2 regions of the Paenibacillus taichungensis genome follow, and region 2 is predicted to be linked to the other one. Evidence: predicted binding sites of a transcription regulator. Region 2 holds the regulator's gene; the other holds the start of a gene.

Region 1 (7,936 bases), 990 kb from region 2:
GAACGCAAAAAAGGATTCATCCTATACATTAAGGAAGGCGAGAAAATCATTGAGCTGCTCAGTATCATTGGTGCACATCAGGCCCTTTTCAAGTTCGAGGATGTGCGTATTATGCGAGATATGCGTAATTCCGTCAACCGAATCGTCAATTGTGAGACAGCGAACTTGAACAAAACGATTGGAGCAGCCGTCAGACAGATCGATAACATCAGACTGTTGCAAAAGGAAGTTGGTCTGGAGTCGTTGCCCGAAAAGCTTCGTGAAGTGGCTGAAGTCAGACTCGCCCATCCGGATATCAACTTGAAGGAAGTAGGCGAACTGCTTAAAGGTACAGTCAGCAAGTCTGGAGTGAATCATCGGCTCCGCAAAATTGATGAGCTGGCAGAAAAGGTTCGTACCGAGCGTTACGGTTAAATTAAGAGTAGGGTAGTCTGGGAATTGATTGTTTTGGTTTTCGCCAAAAGGTCAGTATAAAGTCAGCCCATAAGGATCAGGAGAGCTGCTCAGGTGTAATGAGGTGATGTAAAAAGGCTAAAATGGGTCATAATAATGACATCCCAATCACCCTGAGTTTTTTCTTCTAGTGTCCTGCTCTGGTTATATGGTATAATGTTATAAATATAATTGTGTATTTAATGTCCAGATTTCATAATAGGGGGTAAGTTTCCATGACAAAGCACCCGGTAGTTGTCCGTTTGAAAACGGGTCTCCATGCCAGACCTGCGGCACTGTTCGTTCAAGAAGCGAATAAGTACTCATCTGAAGTGTTCGTCGAGAAGGACGACAAAAAAGTAAATGCAAAAAGTATCATGGGGATCATGAGCCTTGCAATCAGTACTGGTACGGAAATCCAGATTAGTGCAGAAGGCGCGGACGCCGAACAGGCTGTAAACGCTTTAGTTAGTCTGGTAAGCAAGGAAGAGCTTGAGAACCAATAAGATATGATTTGAACCCAATGAAGAAGTCCCGAAAGGGGCTTTTTTGCGTTTTAAGGCTGTCAAGTGCAACATTATGGAATTAAGCCCGTCTGTTAGGTATCAAATCGATTTGAGTTTGAGATGTTAAAACTTAAGGAGGCTAACGTAATGGGTAAATTATGGTTGAAACCGCTGGGCGCGGTGATGGTTGCAGGTACATTGCTTGTAGGAGGTACTGCGTGGGTAGCACCTAGTAATTATGCGTATGCTGCTGAGGTACAGGGGGTACAGCAAAACGTGATCAACGTTGTGGGTACAGGTGAGATTCAAGTGAAGCCGGACATCGCTTATCTTTCCATTGGAGTGAACAGTACAGCAGATACTGCAGCCTCCGCTCAAAAAGCGAATGCAGCGAAAATTCAAAAAGTTAGCAATCTGCTGAAAAGTACGTGGAAAATCAGTGCGGATGATATTCAAACCAGCCAGTTCTACGTACAGCCTAACTACACGTATAGTGAAAAAGACGGACAGAAGATCAAAGGGTACACAGCTCATCATACATTGACTGTAACGTACCGGGAGATGGACAAGATTGGTGAACTCCTGGATGCTGCATCCCAAGCTGGTGCCAATAATATTGAGAATGTGCGTTTTACGGTAGAAAAACCGGAGAGCTTTGAAGCTCAAGTGATTGAAAAAGCTGTTGCCAATGCTGATGTGAAAGCTGGAGCTATTGCAAAAGCAGTTAAACGTCAACTGGGTGCTGTTCTCTCCGTGAGCCAAGGTGACGCTAATGTACCTGTGTTCTATGCAAGTGAGGCTCTGATGTCCAAAGCAACAGCTGATTCTGCTGGTAGCACAGAAATTGAAACAGGACAGGTTAAAGTAAGCACAACGCTGAATATTACGTATGAAATGAAATAAGTAAAGTAAATGAAGGCTGGATGTCCGTTAAAGTTATGCTTGAGCGGGCGAAAGGCAATAATGACAAAGACGTTGTCCATCGGACAGCGTCTTTTTTGTTATAAAGGCGGACTTTGATGAAGTTTGGAAAGAAGAGGTGAAATATGACGAAATGAATTGCTGGTTTTTGGTATCTTTTTTGTCCATTTGTTCGTAACAAAACCTTCATTATAGGCATCTGGATCGAACAACATTGTAACTGGAGCTGTAAACCTTTCCGGAATTGGGTTAATTATAATAAAGAGGTGAGCGTATGAGGCATACGATCAAATCAGGATACATACGCAATGACACTCAATTTGAATTCGAGAGAGGAGTTTTATATATGACATCATGGAAAAAATGGACAAGTGCACTACTGGCGGCAGGAATTATTGTGGGGAGCGGGACTGTATGGCAGGATAGTTCTGTACAGGCAGCTTCAGTATCGACGAAAGTGACAACACCTACTGAGGTAACTCTGAAATCGGGAGGAAAAACGCTTACTCAAAAAGGACTGCTTCAAGGTGGCTCCACTTGGGTTTCGCTTACCGCAGTGAAAGATGTTGCAGGTGGAAGTTTGAAATATGATGCTAAGACTAAAGAATACTCCTTAACGGCAGCTAATAATACGATGACCATCAGCCTGATTGATGGGGCACCGAGTGTTAGAATTAATAACTACTATCCACAAGTGGAAGCGAAGCTGATTAATGGCCGATTGTATATTCCGTTTTCTGCAATGAGAGATTATTTGGGTGTTCAGGGCAGCTGGGATGGAAAATCCAAGACACTGACGCTGAGTAAAGTGAAGCAAAATAGCGTGACAGTCAAAGCGGCAACAGTGAAGGTCAGCATCAAGAACGCTGAAGTCGATATTCAATATCCTCAGGTGAGCGGACTGGCTAACGATAAAGCAGAAGCAGCTATCAACAAGGTGCTGAAAGATGAAGTCGATGCTTTTGTAGCGGATTTCAAAAAACAAACCAAGGAATTTGGTGACGCAGCAGCGAACCGTCCATATGCATTTGAGAGTTCTTATGTTGTGACGTATAACGAAAATGGTGTGCTTGGGCTCATTACGCAAAGTTATCAAGATTATGCGGGCGCACATGGCATGACGTTCCGTACAGGTCACACCTTTGCTCTGGATTCCGGTAAAGAATTGAGTCTGGATGATGTGATCCAAAATAACAAAACCGTACGTGAGACAGTAAGTAAAAAAGTGGGAGATCAGCTTAAAGCAAGTGGTGGTTACCTTGAAGGCTATAAAGGTCTGAATAAAGATCAGGATTTCTATGTAACACCAACAGGTGTAGTTGTATTCTTCCAGTTGTATGAATACACAGCTTATGCGGAAGGCTTCCCGGAATTCCCGTTCACATACAAAGAGCTGCTTCCTAAAGGCACAGAGCCGTTCAGTGGCTTAACAGCAGACAAGTAAAGTATTAGATTTTCTATGAAAGTTAAGTGAATCGATTGAATTTGTATCATGGACTCTTAAATTATCATCAAAAAAAGGACGCCCTCGTCATATTGACGAGAGCGTCCTTTCTTCATATAGCCAACTCAACTGAGCGTTGCCGCTTGAGTTGAGTTGGCTATATGGCATATTCGTTTAATTGGCAATTCGCCTTGGCTTAGATGCCTTGGGAACCAACGTTTTCGATAACTTTATCGATGATACCGTAATCAGCAGCTTCAGCAGCACTCATAAAGTAGTCACGATCTGTATCTTTCTCGATACGCTCCAGCGGTTGGCCTGAGCGCTCAGCGATGATGCGGTTCAACGTATCACGCATTTTCAGGATGCGGCGGGCACGAATTTCGATGTCCGAAGCTTGACCTTGCGCACCACCAAGTGGTTGGTGAATCATGATTTCGCTGTTAGGCAATGCAAAACGTTTACCTTTGGCACCTGCGTTCAACAGGAATGCACCCATCGAAGCCGCCATACCTACACAGATGGTAGATACATCCGGTTTGATGAATTGCATTGTATCGTAAATTGCCATACCGGCTGTAATGGATCCGCCTGGGCTATTGATGTATAAGTGAATGTCTTTCTCCGGATCTTCCGCAGCTAGGAACAACATCTGTGCCATGATGGCATTCGCCACAACGTCATTTACATCACTGCCAAGGAAGATGATACGATCCTTCAGCAATCTGGAATAGATGTCATAGGCGCGCTCACCGCGGTTGCTCTGTTCAACGACCATTGGAATATAACTCACGTGAAAAACCTCCTCGGAAATGTAAATGTTAAATTGGTGTTTATATATAAACTGTTACCGTATTACCCACATCATAAACAATTTCAAACAAAAAGTCAAAGAAAGTCAAACTAAGTTTTAAAAAAAAGAAACCTATTCGGTTTCATTGGTTAAGAGTGTTATGAGCTACTAATTAAGAATGGCGCGCCCGCCAAGAATCGAACTTGGATCTCAGGCTTCGGAGGCCTACGTCATATCCATTGGACCACGGGCGCACATTGAATATTGCTGCGAGCATAGTTGCTTAAAAGCAGTTTTGAAATAAAAGTTTCAAATATGTGACAGCAATAATGATTATAGCTCATGAACAATTGAATTGCAAGCAGATGTTCGCTATTTTGGTTTGGAATACCCTGAAAATGATCATGATGAAGATAAGTGGATAAAGAGCGCAAATAGGTAAATGCTAAAAGAGGTTTTGGACATGCCATATGAAAGACAATAGCAAGCAATATGTAGATGAGAATTTTACTTTGCTTCTATATATGGTATCGAACAGGTTGTTCTCGATCATGGGAGATTGACATTGTGAAAATAGGCGCGTACAAACGCTTGAAACGTGTCGAAATAACGCTTCGAAACACTTGCATGTCGCGTCAGTTTTAGGTAGAATAGACGTGGGACTTAAAAAGTTAACCCGGGACGTTTTAGGGCCATGAAAGAGAGCTTGGAACGAGAAGCTTGCGGGAGTGGAAAGCATGCGAACGATTTTAGAAGTGCAAAAGCAGCTTCTGCCTGATCTCATGGATGTCTTGAAAAAGAGGTATACGATTCTGCGCCAGATCATGTTATCGGATGTGATCGGACGAAGAACGTTAGCTAATTCCATGCAGATGACCGAGCGGGTTCTGAGGGCTGAGACCGATTTGTTAAAGGCTCAGGGACTTATTGAAATTGACAGTGCAGGGATGAAGATCAGTGAGGCAGGGCATGAATTGCTGCAGCAGTTGGAACCCGTCGCCAAAGAGCTGTTCGGATTATCCGAACTGGAAGAACGCATCAAGCAAGCCTACGGTCTGCAAAAGGTAGTTGTGGTTCCCGGCGATTCGGACATTTCTCCATTTGCCAAACGGGAGCTGGGCAGAGCCGGAGCGAAGGCTCTGGGTAATATTATGAGTGATAACGATGTTGTCGCCGTTACAGGCGGTTCAACAACGGCTGAAGTCGCTGAGCAATTGACTCCGCCAACATCGCTGAAAGGTGTCTGGTTTGTACCGGCACGCGGTGGGCTGGGAGAAAGCCTCGAAATTCAGGCCAACACGATAGCATCCACGATGGCAAAACGGGTAGGAGCCCAATACAAACTCCTGCATGTACCGGATTTGCTTAGTGATCATGCCTACGAATCACTAATCCAGGACCCGAGTGTTCAGGAGATTCTGCAGCTGATCCGAAAATCGCGGATTGTCATTCATGGAATCGGTGATGCCGTAGAGATGGCACGGCGCCGCAAACTTGCGACAGAGATCATAGATGAACTCCAGGAGCAAGGGGCCGTATCGGAATCCTTCGGTTATTACTTTAATGATCAGGGTGAGGTGGTACATACCATGCTTACGCTGGGCATGCGACTCCAGGATATTGAACGAACCGATGTCGTGATTGGGATTGCAGGTGGCAAGAGCAAGGCTGCTGCCATACATTCTGTTCTTCGATTTGGTCAGGAAGATATTCTGATTATTGATGAGGCTGCTGCTGAAGTCATCGTCGCTGAAATGGAATAAGGTTTTATTTGCACCACAACCATTGTTGTCTTGACGGACTTCACCGTCTGTCTTGAATATATAAGCTTCATAAAAAATTAATCAAAACTTGGGAGGAACTTACTCATGATTAAAGTAGGTATTAACGGTTTTGGACGTATTGGTCGTTTGGCATTCCGCCGTATTCAAAATGTAGAGGGCATTGAAGTTGTAGCAATCAACGACTTGACTGATGCTAAAATGCTGGCTCATTTGCTTAAATATGATACAACTCAAGGTCGCTTCGATGGCGATGTTGAAGTACACGATGGCTTCTTCAAAGTGAACGGCAAAGAAGTTAAAGTATTGGCTAACCGTAACCCAGAAGAACTTCCTTGGGGCGACCTGGGCGTAGATATCGTTCTGGAATGTACTGGTTTCTTCACAACTAAAGAAGCAGCTGAGAAACACTTGAAAGGTGGAGCTAAGAAAGTTGTTATCTCCGCACCAGCTACTGGCGACATGAAAACCATCGTTTACAACGTAAACCATGAAATCCTCGACGGTACTGAAACTGTAATCTCCGGCGCATCTTGCACAACTAACTGCCTGGCACCTATGGCAAAAACACTGCAAGACAAATTCGGAATCGTTCAAGGTTTGATGACTACAATTCACGCTTACACTGGCGACCAAAACACATTGGATGCTCCACACCCTAAAGGTGACTTCCGTCGTGCTCGCGCAGCAGCTGAAAACATCATCCCTAACACAACTGGTGCTGCTAAAGCAATCGGTTTGGTTATTCCAGAACTGCAAGGCAAACTCGACGGTGCAGCTCAACGTGTACCAGTAGCTACTGGTTCCCTGACTGAGCTCGTGACTGTATTGGGTAAAAAAGTTACTGCTGAAGAAGTTAACGCAGTAATGAAAGAAGCTTCCGATCCACAAACTTTCGGATACACAGAAGACGAAATCGTATCTTCCGATATCCAAGGTATCACTTTCGGTTCCCTGTTTGATGCAACTCAAACTAAAGTTCTGACTGTTGGCGACCAACAATTGGTTAAAACTGTAGCTTGGTATGACAATGAAATGTCCTACACTGCTCAACTGGTTCGCACTTTGGAGCACTTTGCAAAAATGATCAAGTAATATCTGCAATAACATAGAGCGGAAACAGATGCTATTGTTTCCGCTCTTTATATATCAACATTTTGCAAATTTCTCAAAAACACCAAGATTGACAAGGGATTTGGGCCCTTGATTGATCCACCAAATACATGGGTGCGGAGGAAATACAGATGAACAAAAAAAGTGTACGTGATATCGAATTGACAGGAAAACGGGCTTTTGTCCGTGTAGATTTTAATGTGCCGCTCGAAGATGGTAAAATTACAGATGACAAACGTATTCGTGCCACGCTTCCTACGATTAACTACTTGATCGAAAAAGGCGCTAAAGTTATTTTGGCAAGCCACATGGGTCGTCCAAAAGGCGAAGTGGTTGAATCCATGCGTTTGACTCCAGCTGCTGAGCGTTTGTCCGAATTGCTCGGTAAAAAAGTCGTTAAAGCGGATGATTCCGTTGGCGAAACAGTAAAAGCTCAAATCGCTGAACTGAACAACGGCGACGTTTTGTTGCTTGAGAACGTTCGTTTCCACGCAGGCGAAGAGAAAAACGATCCGGAACTCGCTAAACAATTTGCAGAACTGGCTGACGTATTCGTTAACGATGCATTCGGCGCAGCTCACAGAGCACACGCTTCGACAGAAGGTATCGCTCACCTGTTGCCAGCAGTATCCGGTCTGTTGATGGAGAAAGAACTTGAAGTGTTGGGCAAAGCAATCTCCAACCCTGAGCGTCCTTTCACAGCAATTATCGGTGGTTCCAAAGTTAAAGACAAAATCGATGTGATCGACAACCTGTTGAACATTGCAGACAACGTAATCATCGGTGGCGGTCTTTCCTACACATTCATGAAGGCTCAAGGTTATGAAGTAGGTCAATCCCTGCTGGATGAGTCCAAACTGGATGTAGCTCTGGGCTTTATCGAAAAAGCGAAAAAACTGGGTAAAAACTTCTATCTGCCAGTTGATATCGTTATCTCCGACGACTT
Region 2 (7,936 bases):
TTATGAGCAATGGGGGGACGCAGCAGGGTAGTGACGCGGACTGATGGATGTCCGTCTAAGCAGTGAGGCTGATGTGTAGGCAAATCCGCACATCGTAAGGCTGGGCTGTGATGGGGAGCGAAAATTATAGTAGCGAAGGTCATGATCTCACACTGCCAAGAAAAGCCTCTAGCCAGGTGATGGTGCCCGTACCGCAAACCGACACAGGTAGGCGAGAAGAGAATTCTAAGGCGCGCGGAAGAACTCTCGTTAAGGAACTCGGCAAAATGACCCCGTAACTTCGGGAGAAGGGGTGCCCCGGTAGTGTGAATAGCACGAGGGGGCCGCAGTGAAAAGGCCCAAGCGACTGTTTAGCAAAAACACAGGTCTGTGCGAAGCCGTAAGGCGAAGTATACGGGCTGACGCCTGCCCGGTGCTGGAAGGTTAAGGGGAGCGGTTAGGAGCAATCCGAAGCTGTGAACCGAAGCCCCAGTAAACGGCGGCCGTAACTATAACGGTCCTAAGGTAGCGAAATTCCTTGTCAGGTAAATTCTGACCCGCACGAATGGCGTAACGACTTGGGCGCTGTCTCAACGAGAGATCCGGTGAAATTTTAATACCTGTGAAGATGCAGGTTACCCGCGACAAGACGGAAAGACCCCATGGAGCTTTACTGCAGCTTGATATTGAATTTGGGTACGATCTGTACAGGATAGGTGGGAGCCTTTGAAGCATGAGCGCCAGCTTGTGTGGAGGCACCGTTGGGATACCACCCTGATCGTATCTAGGTTCTAACCTGGTACCGTAATCCGGTGCGGGGACAGTGTCAGGTGGGCAGTTTGACTGGGGCGGTCGCCTCCTAAAGAGTAACGGAGGCGCCCAAAGGTTCCCTCAGAATGGTTGGAAATCATTCGAAGAGTGCAAAGGCATAAGGGAGCTTGACTGCGAGACCTACAAGTCGAGCAGGGACGAAAGTCGGGCTTAGTGATCCGGTGGTACCGCATGGAAGGGCCATCGCTCAACGGATAAAAGCTACCCTGGGGATAACAGGCTTATCTCCCCCAAGAGTCCACATCGACGGGGAGGTTTGGCACCTCGATGTCGGCTCATCGCATCCTGGGGCTGAAGTAGGTCCCAAGGGTTGGGCTGTTCGCCCATTAAAGCGGTACGCGAGCTGGGTTCAGAACGTCGTGAGACAGTTCGGTCCCTATCTGTCGTGGGCGTAGGAAATTTGAGAGGAGCTGTCCTTAGTACGAGAGGACCGGGATGGACGTACCGCTGGTGTACCAGTTGTTCCGCCAGGAGCACCGCTGGGTAGCTATGTACGGAAGGGATAAGCGCTGAAAGCATCTAAGCGTGAAGCCCCCCTCAAGATGAGATTTCCCAGTATGTAAGACCCCTTGAAGACGACGAGGTAGATAGGCTGGGGGTGGAAGTGCAGTAATGCATGGAGCTGACCAGTACTAATCGGTCGAGGGCTTATCCAATATGCAAGTTGTAAATCGCACATTTCGTTTCGGATCTAGTTTTCAGAGAATAAACTCTGAAATGAAAATCGGTACATCACGGAATGTGTGTATGATTTTCAGTTCTACAATGATTTCAAGAAGCTATGCTTCGACAAATCGCGTTTGGTGGCGATGGCGGAGGGGTTCCACACGTACCCATCCCGAACACGACCGTTAAGCCCTCTAGCGCCGATGGTACTTGGACCGCAGGGTCCTGGGAGAGTAGGACGCCGCCAAGCGAAGAACCACTGCCGATGTTATTCGGTGGTGGTTTTTATTTGCGTTTTTTACTATAGATCACAGGTGGAACAATTATAATACACGAAAAAAATATTCCCGAGAGATGCCAGCGCATCTCTTGTTTGACTTTGTCCCGTTCCTCTGACACACTCATAAATGGATACATACATCACGTATCAGGCCAAGATTTGAAAGATATCATAACTTAGAGAACGGGGTGCAGGACGATATGGAAATTCAGAAATTAACCGTTGATGATTTTGAGCCAGCGATGGCACTCTCCGAGTATGCTTTTCAAGTGGTAATGAGTGAAGAACAAACGGAGAAGCGACGGAGTCAATTTGATTCTCAGGATATATGGGGTGTATTTGAGGAAGGACAATTGGGTGCCAAACTTCACATTATTCCTTTTCAAACCTATATTCATGGGAGATCGTTCGAGATGGGCGGTATTGCGGGAGTAGCGACATGGCCTGAATATAGACGTAAAGGCTGGGTAGCTGGACTGTTGAAGCATGCGCTAGAGGAAATGAACCGTAAGAAACAAAGTATATCGTTTTTGCATCCGTTCTCTTTTGCGTTTTATCGGAGATATGGATGGGAGACGTATGTTGAGTTTAAACGATATAAAGTGTGTACAGCTCATCTACCTGCGAAAAAGGCAACCCCTGGAACAATTCGACGTGGCGATCCGGGACTCAGCATATTAAAGGAAGTATACAGTGCGTATGCTGAGCGCTATAACGGAACTTTGATCCGGGATGATGCGAGATGGGAGAACTCAGTTCTCACTAATGGAGCCAGCCAGAAGGCTGTATATTATGATGAAGCTGGTAAAGCACAAGGCTATGTTTTATATGAGGTTAAGGAAAGAAAGTTTACCATTAGAGAGATCATTTACTTGAATGAAGAGGCAAGACAAGGTTTATGGACCTTTATTGCGAACCATGATTCCATGATTGAGGAAGTAACTTTACAGGCACCAGCCAGTGATATGCTTGCTTTTCAATTAGACAATCCGCGGATTCAGCAGGAAGTTATACCATTCTTCATGGCTCGTATTGTGAGTGTAGAACAATTTATTTCACAGTATCCTTTTGCGAGCCCAGACTCACCAGTACAGATTAATCTCCAGGTAGAGGATGCACATGCACCATGGAATGAAGGGGTATGGCAGTTGAATGTGGCGATGAACGGTACAGCTTCGATTTGGAAAACATCTGAGCCGGCTGCTAAAGATCAAACTGTTAAAGTAGACATCCAGGCGCTTACCGCAATACTGATGGGGTATCGCAGGCCCGCAGAGATGGCTCAAATAGGTAGAATTGAAGGACCAAATGGAGCGATTAAGGCTCTGGAACAAGCGATTCCTAAACGGGAAACGTATTTACTTGATTTTTTCTGATCCTCATAGAGTAACGAATATTCTAGGATCAATTTTGTAGATTTAACTTGTATAGCATTACGTTGCTAGTGTGAGACAAATGGACTTCTCCAGCTATTTTGGAGAGGTTTTTTTGTGTCAGCCGAATATTTCGTGTAAAATCGTAAAAAATGAATAGTGCTCCCTCTTGGCAAAACCACAAAATATGCTATAATGTATATAAAGTCAAAGAAAGTCAAAGTCAACTAAAGGTTAAATACTTACGTAGCTTTCTTTCTGCAATCCGGTGGTGGGAGCCATTTTAAAGGTAGTGCACATCAGCGGATAAAAGCAATATTAAAGGACCTTCGAGCGTCCTTCGCTCTCCCGTTAAAGACCGTTGAAGATCAGTTTCGCTGTTTCCTTGATTGGTTAAATGGGTTGAGAAGGTGTACTCTGTAGGGGCGTGTGGGTCCTTATTGACTTAACGTTTCAGACAGTGGAGGATGAGTGGATGCGTAATATCTCTGATATTATCGAACAATATCTGAAGAGTATTTTGCATGAAAGTCCCGAAGGAATGGTCGAAATTCAACGTAATGATCTGGCTGACCAATTTTCATGTGTGCCTTCCCAGATCAATTATGTCATCAGCACCCGATTTACACTCGAAAAAGGTTACCTTGTAGAGAGTAAACGTGGCGGCGGCGGTTATGTTCGCATACAGCGGATTGAATTGCCGGCTCACTCGGCTCTGCATAACCATTTGCACCATAGTATTGGAGATGAGATCGGGCAGACAGCTGCCGAAGGTCTGATCTACCAACTGGAAGAAGCACGTTTCTTAAGCAAAAGGGAAGCCGGGTTGATGCGGGCAGCTGTATCGAGAGAGATTATATTGGTCAAACTTCCTTACCGGGATCAAATTCGTGCCAGAATGTTAAAGGCGATGTTAATATCTTTGCTCGGTAAATGAAAACTATCGGGATCAAGGGGGTACATCATTGTGCTGTGCCAAGAATGCAACAAACGTCCGGCAACACTCCATTTCACGAAAATCGTGAACGGAGAGAAAACGGAATTCCATATTTGTGAGTCATGCGCTCGTGAAAAAGGGGAAATGATTCCGGGAACATCCAACGGATTTTCCATTCATAACTTATTGTCCGGGTTGCTTGATTTTGAGCCTACAGGCAAAAATGGCAGTGCAGGAGCAACACCTGCGCAATCCCTTCGTTGTGAAGAATGCGGGATGACCTATTCACAGTTTAGCAAAATTGGCCGCTTTGGCTGTAGCTCATGTTATAAATATTTTGACAGTCGTTTGGATCCGCTATTCAAACGGGTTCATGGTAGCACTTCCCACGTGGGTAAAGTGCCTGCACGAGCTGGTGGTCGCATCAAGGTGAAACGACAGATTGCTGATCTGAAACGGGATCTTCAGGAGAGCATAACGCAAGAGGAGTTTGAAGAAGCTGCTCAAATTCGTGATCAGATCAGGGAACTTGAAAAAGAAATAGCTCAGGAGTAAAGTTTGTGATGAGTAGGAGGGATGCGTAATGCCTAATCTTCGTTTTACAGAGAAGGCGCTCAGCGACTGGATGCGCAGTGATGCGGCTGATTCCGAAATCGTCATTAGCAGCCGGGTCCGGATCGCACGCAACCTGCAGCATTATCCGTTTCCGATGCTGGCTTCCAATGAGCAATCGGAAGAAGTGCTGAATAAGCTGAGCGAAGTACTTCAATACGATGACGTTCATGCCTTTGGAGATTTTCATACCTTGGATCTGATTGATATCGATGACCTTGACAAACGGGTGCTGGTAGAGAAACATCTGATCAGTCCTAGTCTTGCCAACGAATCCAGAAATGGTGCGGTTATTCTCAGTGAGGATGAATCTGTCAGTATTATGATTAATGAAGAGGATCATCTTCGTATCCAGTGCCTCTATCCGGGGTTCCAGGTGAAAGAAGCCTGGGAGAAAGCTTCCGCCATAGATGATGCTTTTGAAGCGCATGTGGATTATGCTTTTGATGACCGCAGAGGATATTTAACCAGCTGTCCTACGAATGTAGGTACAGGTGTAAGAGCATCTGTCATGATGCATTTGCCCGCTCTGGTGATGACACAGCAGATTGGCCGCATTTTAACGGCAGTCTCCCAAGTCGGACTGACTGTACGGGGAATTTACGGTGAAGGCAGTGAGGCGATGGGTAACCTGTTCCAGATCTCGAACCAGATCACACTGGGGCAGACGGAACAAGAAGTCATTGATAACCTGCATAGTGTTGTGTTACAGATGATTGGGCATGAGCGTACTGCTAGAGAACGGTTAATTACCGACTCTAGGCTGCGAATTACCGACAGGGTTATGCGTTCATACGGCATTCTGTCCCATGCAGCCATCGTCGATTCGAAGGAAGCTGCACAGCGTCTGTCTGATGTTCGACTTGGCGTAGATCTCGGCTTGTTGGACGGCTTGTCCATAACCGTGATGAACGAGTTGAATGTGATGACGCAGCCGGGCTTTTTGCAAAAAACATTTGGGGAAGACATGCGGACAGATGAGCGTGACATATATCGGGCTCAGTTGATCCGTGATACGATCAGTGCAGCCAATCAATCTTAGGTTGATCAAGAGTTGTTTATAAAGGTTTCACGTCGCATCTGCGGCTTTTATATAATAGAGCATTTCTATAAATGAATGCTGAATGATTTTATTCGCAGCATGGCTGCAAACAAAAATGATATGAAGAATACGGTGGGATCCTTTTAACAGCCCCCGTTTTATCCAAAACCATGGAGGTGCAGGAGATATGATGTTTGGAAGATTTACGGAACGGGCCCAAAAGGTGCTCGCATTGGCGCAGGAAGAAGCTGTCCGTCTTGGTCATAATAACATCGGTACAGAGCACATTTTGCTCGGCCTCATTCGTGAAGGCGAAGGCATCGCAGCCAAAGCGCTGATCGGCCTGGGACTCGGATTGGAAAAAATTCAAGATGAAGTAGAAACGCTGATTGGCCGTGGCCAAGAGCAACCTACGAACATTGCATATACGCCTCGTGCGAAAAAAGTAATTGAACTGTCTATGGATGAAGCTCGCAAATTGGGCCATACCTATGTAGGCACAGAGCATATCCTGCTGGGATTGATCCGTGAAGGCGAAGGGGTTGCGGCACGTGTGCTGAACAACCTGGGTATTAGCTTGAACAAGGCACGTCAACAAGTACTGCAATTGCTTGGCAGCAGCGAAGCTGTATCCAGTCATAACGGTACACCTGCCAATGTCAGCACACCAACACTGGACAGTCTGGCACGTGACCTTACGGCGTATGCCAGAGAGAACAACCTGGACCCAGTGATTGGACGTAGTAAAGAAATCGAACGTGTTATTCAGGTTCTGAGCCGTCGTACCAAGAATAACCCGGTACTGATTGGTGAGCCAGGTGTAGGTAAAACAGCCATCGCTGAAGGACTTGCACAAAAAATTATCGCCAACGCAATTCCGGAGACTTTGCGTGACAAACGTGTCATGACCTTAGATATGGGTTCGGTTGTTGCAGGTACAAAATATCGTGGTGAATTCGAAGATCGTTTGAAAAAAATTATGGATGAAATTCGTCAAGCGGGTAACATTGTCCTGTTCATCGACGAATTGCATACCCTGATTGGTGCAGGCGGAGCGGAAGGTGCAATTGATGCTTCGAACATTTTGAAACCAGCTTTGGCCCGTGGAGAATTGCAGTGCATCGGTGCAACAACACTGGATGAATACCGCAAATATATCGAGAAAGATGCTGCCCTGGAGCGCCGTTTCCAACCGATCACGGTGGATCAGCCTTCTCCAGAAGAAGCAATTCAGATTTTACACGGCTTGCGTGATCGTTACGAAGCGCATCACCGGGTGAAAATTACGGATGAGGCGATTGTGCAGGCGGTTAAACTGTCTGATCGGTACATTACAGACCGTTTCCTACCGGATAAAGCGATCGACCTGATTGATGAGGCGGGCTCCAAAGTAAGATTGAACTCTTACACGATCCCACCAAACCTCAAACAATTGGAAAGCCGTCTCGAAGATATCCGTAAGGAAAAAGACGCAGCGGTTCAAAGCCAAGAATTCGAGAAAGCAGCAGCTCTGCGTGACACGGAACAAAAAATCCGTGAAGAGCTGGATGTAACGAAGAACCAATGGAAAGAAAAACAAGGTCGCACGGATTCTGAAGTAACGCCTGAGGATATTGCGCAAGTGGTAGCCAACTGGACTGGAATTCCGGTGAACAAGCTGAAAGAAGAAGAAACACAACGCTTGATGAACCTGGAGTCTATTCTTCATGAACGTGTCATTGGCCAAGATGAGGCTGTGAAGTCTGTCAGTCGTGCAGTTCGTCGTGCTCGGGCCGGATTGAAAGATCCGAAACGTCCGATGGGTTCATTTATCTTCCTAGGTCCTACCGGGGTAGGTAAAACCGAGCTCGCTCGTGCACTTGCTGAAGCCATGTTTGGCGATGAAAATGCAGTGATCCGGATCGATATGTCCGAGTATGGTGAGAAGCATTCCACTTCCCGACTCGTCGGAGCGCCTCCGGGATATGTGGGATATGAAGAAGGTGGACAACTGACAGAGAAAGTTCGTCGTAAACCTTACTCCGTCGTCCTGCTCGATGAGATCGAGAAAGCACATCCGGAAGTATTTAACATCTTGCTGCAAGTGCTTGAGGATGGTCGTCTGACGGATTCCAAAGGTCGCGTTGTTGACTTCCGAAATACATTGATTATTCTGACATCCAACGTGGGTGCTGAAGCGATCAAACGTAACTCTACACTCGGCTTCACAGCAGTTG

The links. The regulator CtsR, encoded in region 2, represses protease genes until heat stress. The targets are predictions, from matches to a motif close to ATGGTCAATAAAGGTCAAACA.
Region 1: a site for CtsR is predicted at 4,188-4,208, ahead of clpP (ATP-dependent Clp endopeptidase proteolytic subunit ClpP). Genes of this name have one in related genera too.

What each region holds. Positions count from the first base shown of each region.
Region 1 covers NZ_CP194720.1:5,849,241-5,857,176, reverse strand. The annotation lists gene whiA (DNA-binding protein WhiA) at 1-414, shown strand, start outside; gene ACR1R9_RS26455 (HPr family phosphocarrier protein) at 669-938, shown strand; gene ACR1R9_RS26450 (SIMPL domain-containing protein) at 1,086-1,841, shown strand; gene ACR1R9_RS26445 (PdaC/SigV domain-containing protein) at 2,206-3,303, shown strand; gene clpP (ATP-dependent Clp endopeptidase proteolytic subunit ClpP) at 3,500-4,096, opposite strand; tRNA gene ACR1R9_RS26435 (tRNA-Arg) at 4,276-4,350, opposite strand; gene ACR1R9_RS26430 (sugar-binding transcriptional regulator) at 4,834-5,859, shown strand; gene gap (type I glyceraldehyde-3-phosphate dehydrogenase) at 5,965-6,972, shown strand; gene ACR1R9_RS26420 (phosphoglycerate kinase) at 7,122-7,936, shown strand, end outside.
Region 2 covers NZ_CP194720.1:6,844,193-6,852,128, forward strand. The annotation lists rRNA gene ACR1R9_RS30660 (23S ribosomal RNA) at 1-1,466, shown strand, start outside; rRNA gene rrf (5S ribosomal RNA) at 1,610-1,726, shown strand; gene ACR1R9_RS30670 (GNAT family N-acetyltransferase) at 1,957-3,132, shown strand; gene ACR1R9_RS30675 (CtsR family transcriptional regulator) at 3,605-4,066, shown strand; gene ACR1R9_RS30680 (UvrB/UvrC motif-containing protein) at 4,097-4,621, shown strand; gene ACR1R9_RS30685 (protein arginine kinase) at 4,650-5,720, shown strand; gene ACR1R9_RS30690 (ATP-dependent Clp protease ATP-binding subunit) at 5,908-7,936, shown strand, end outside.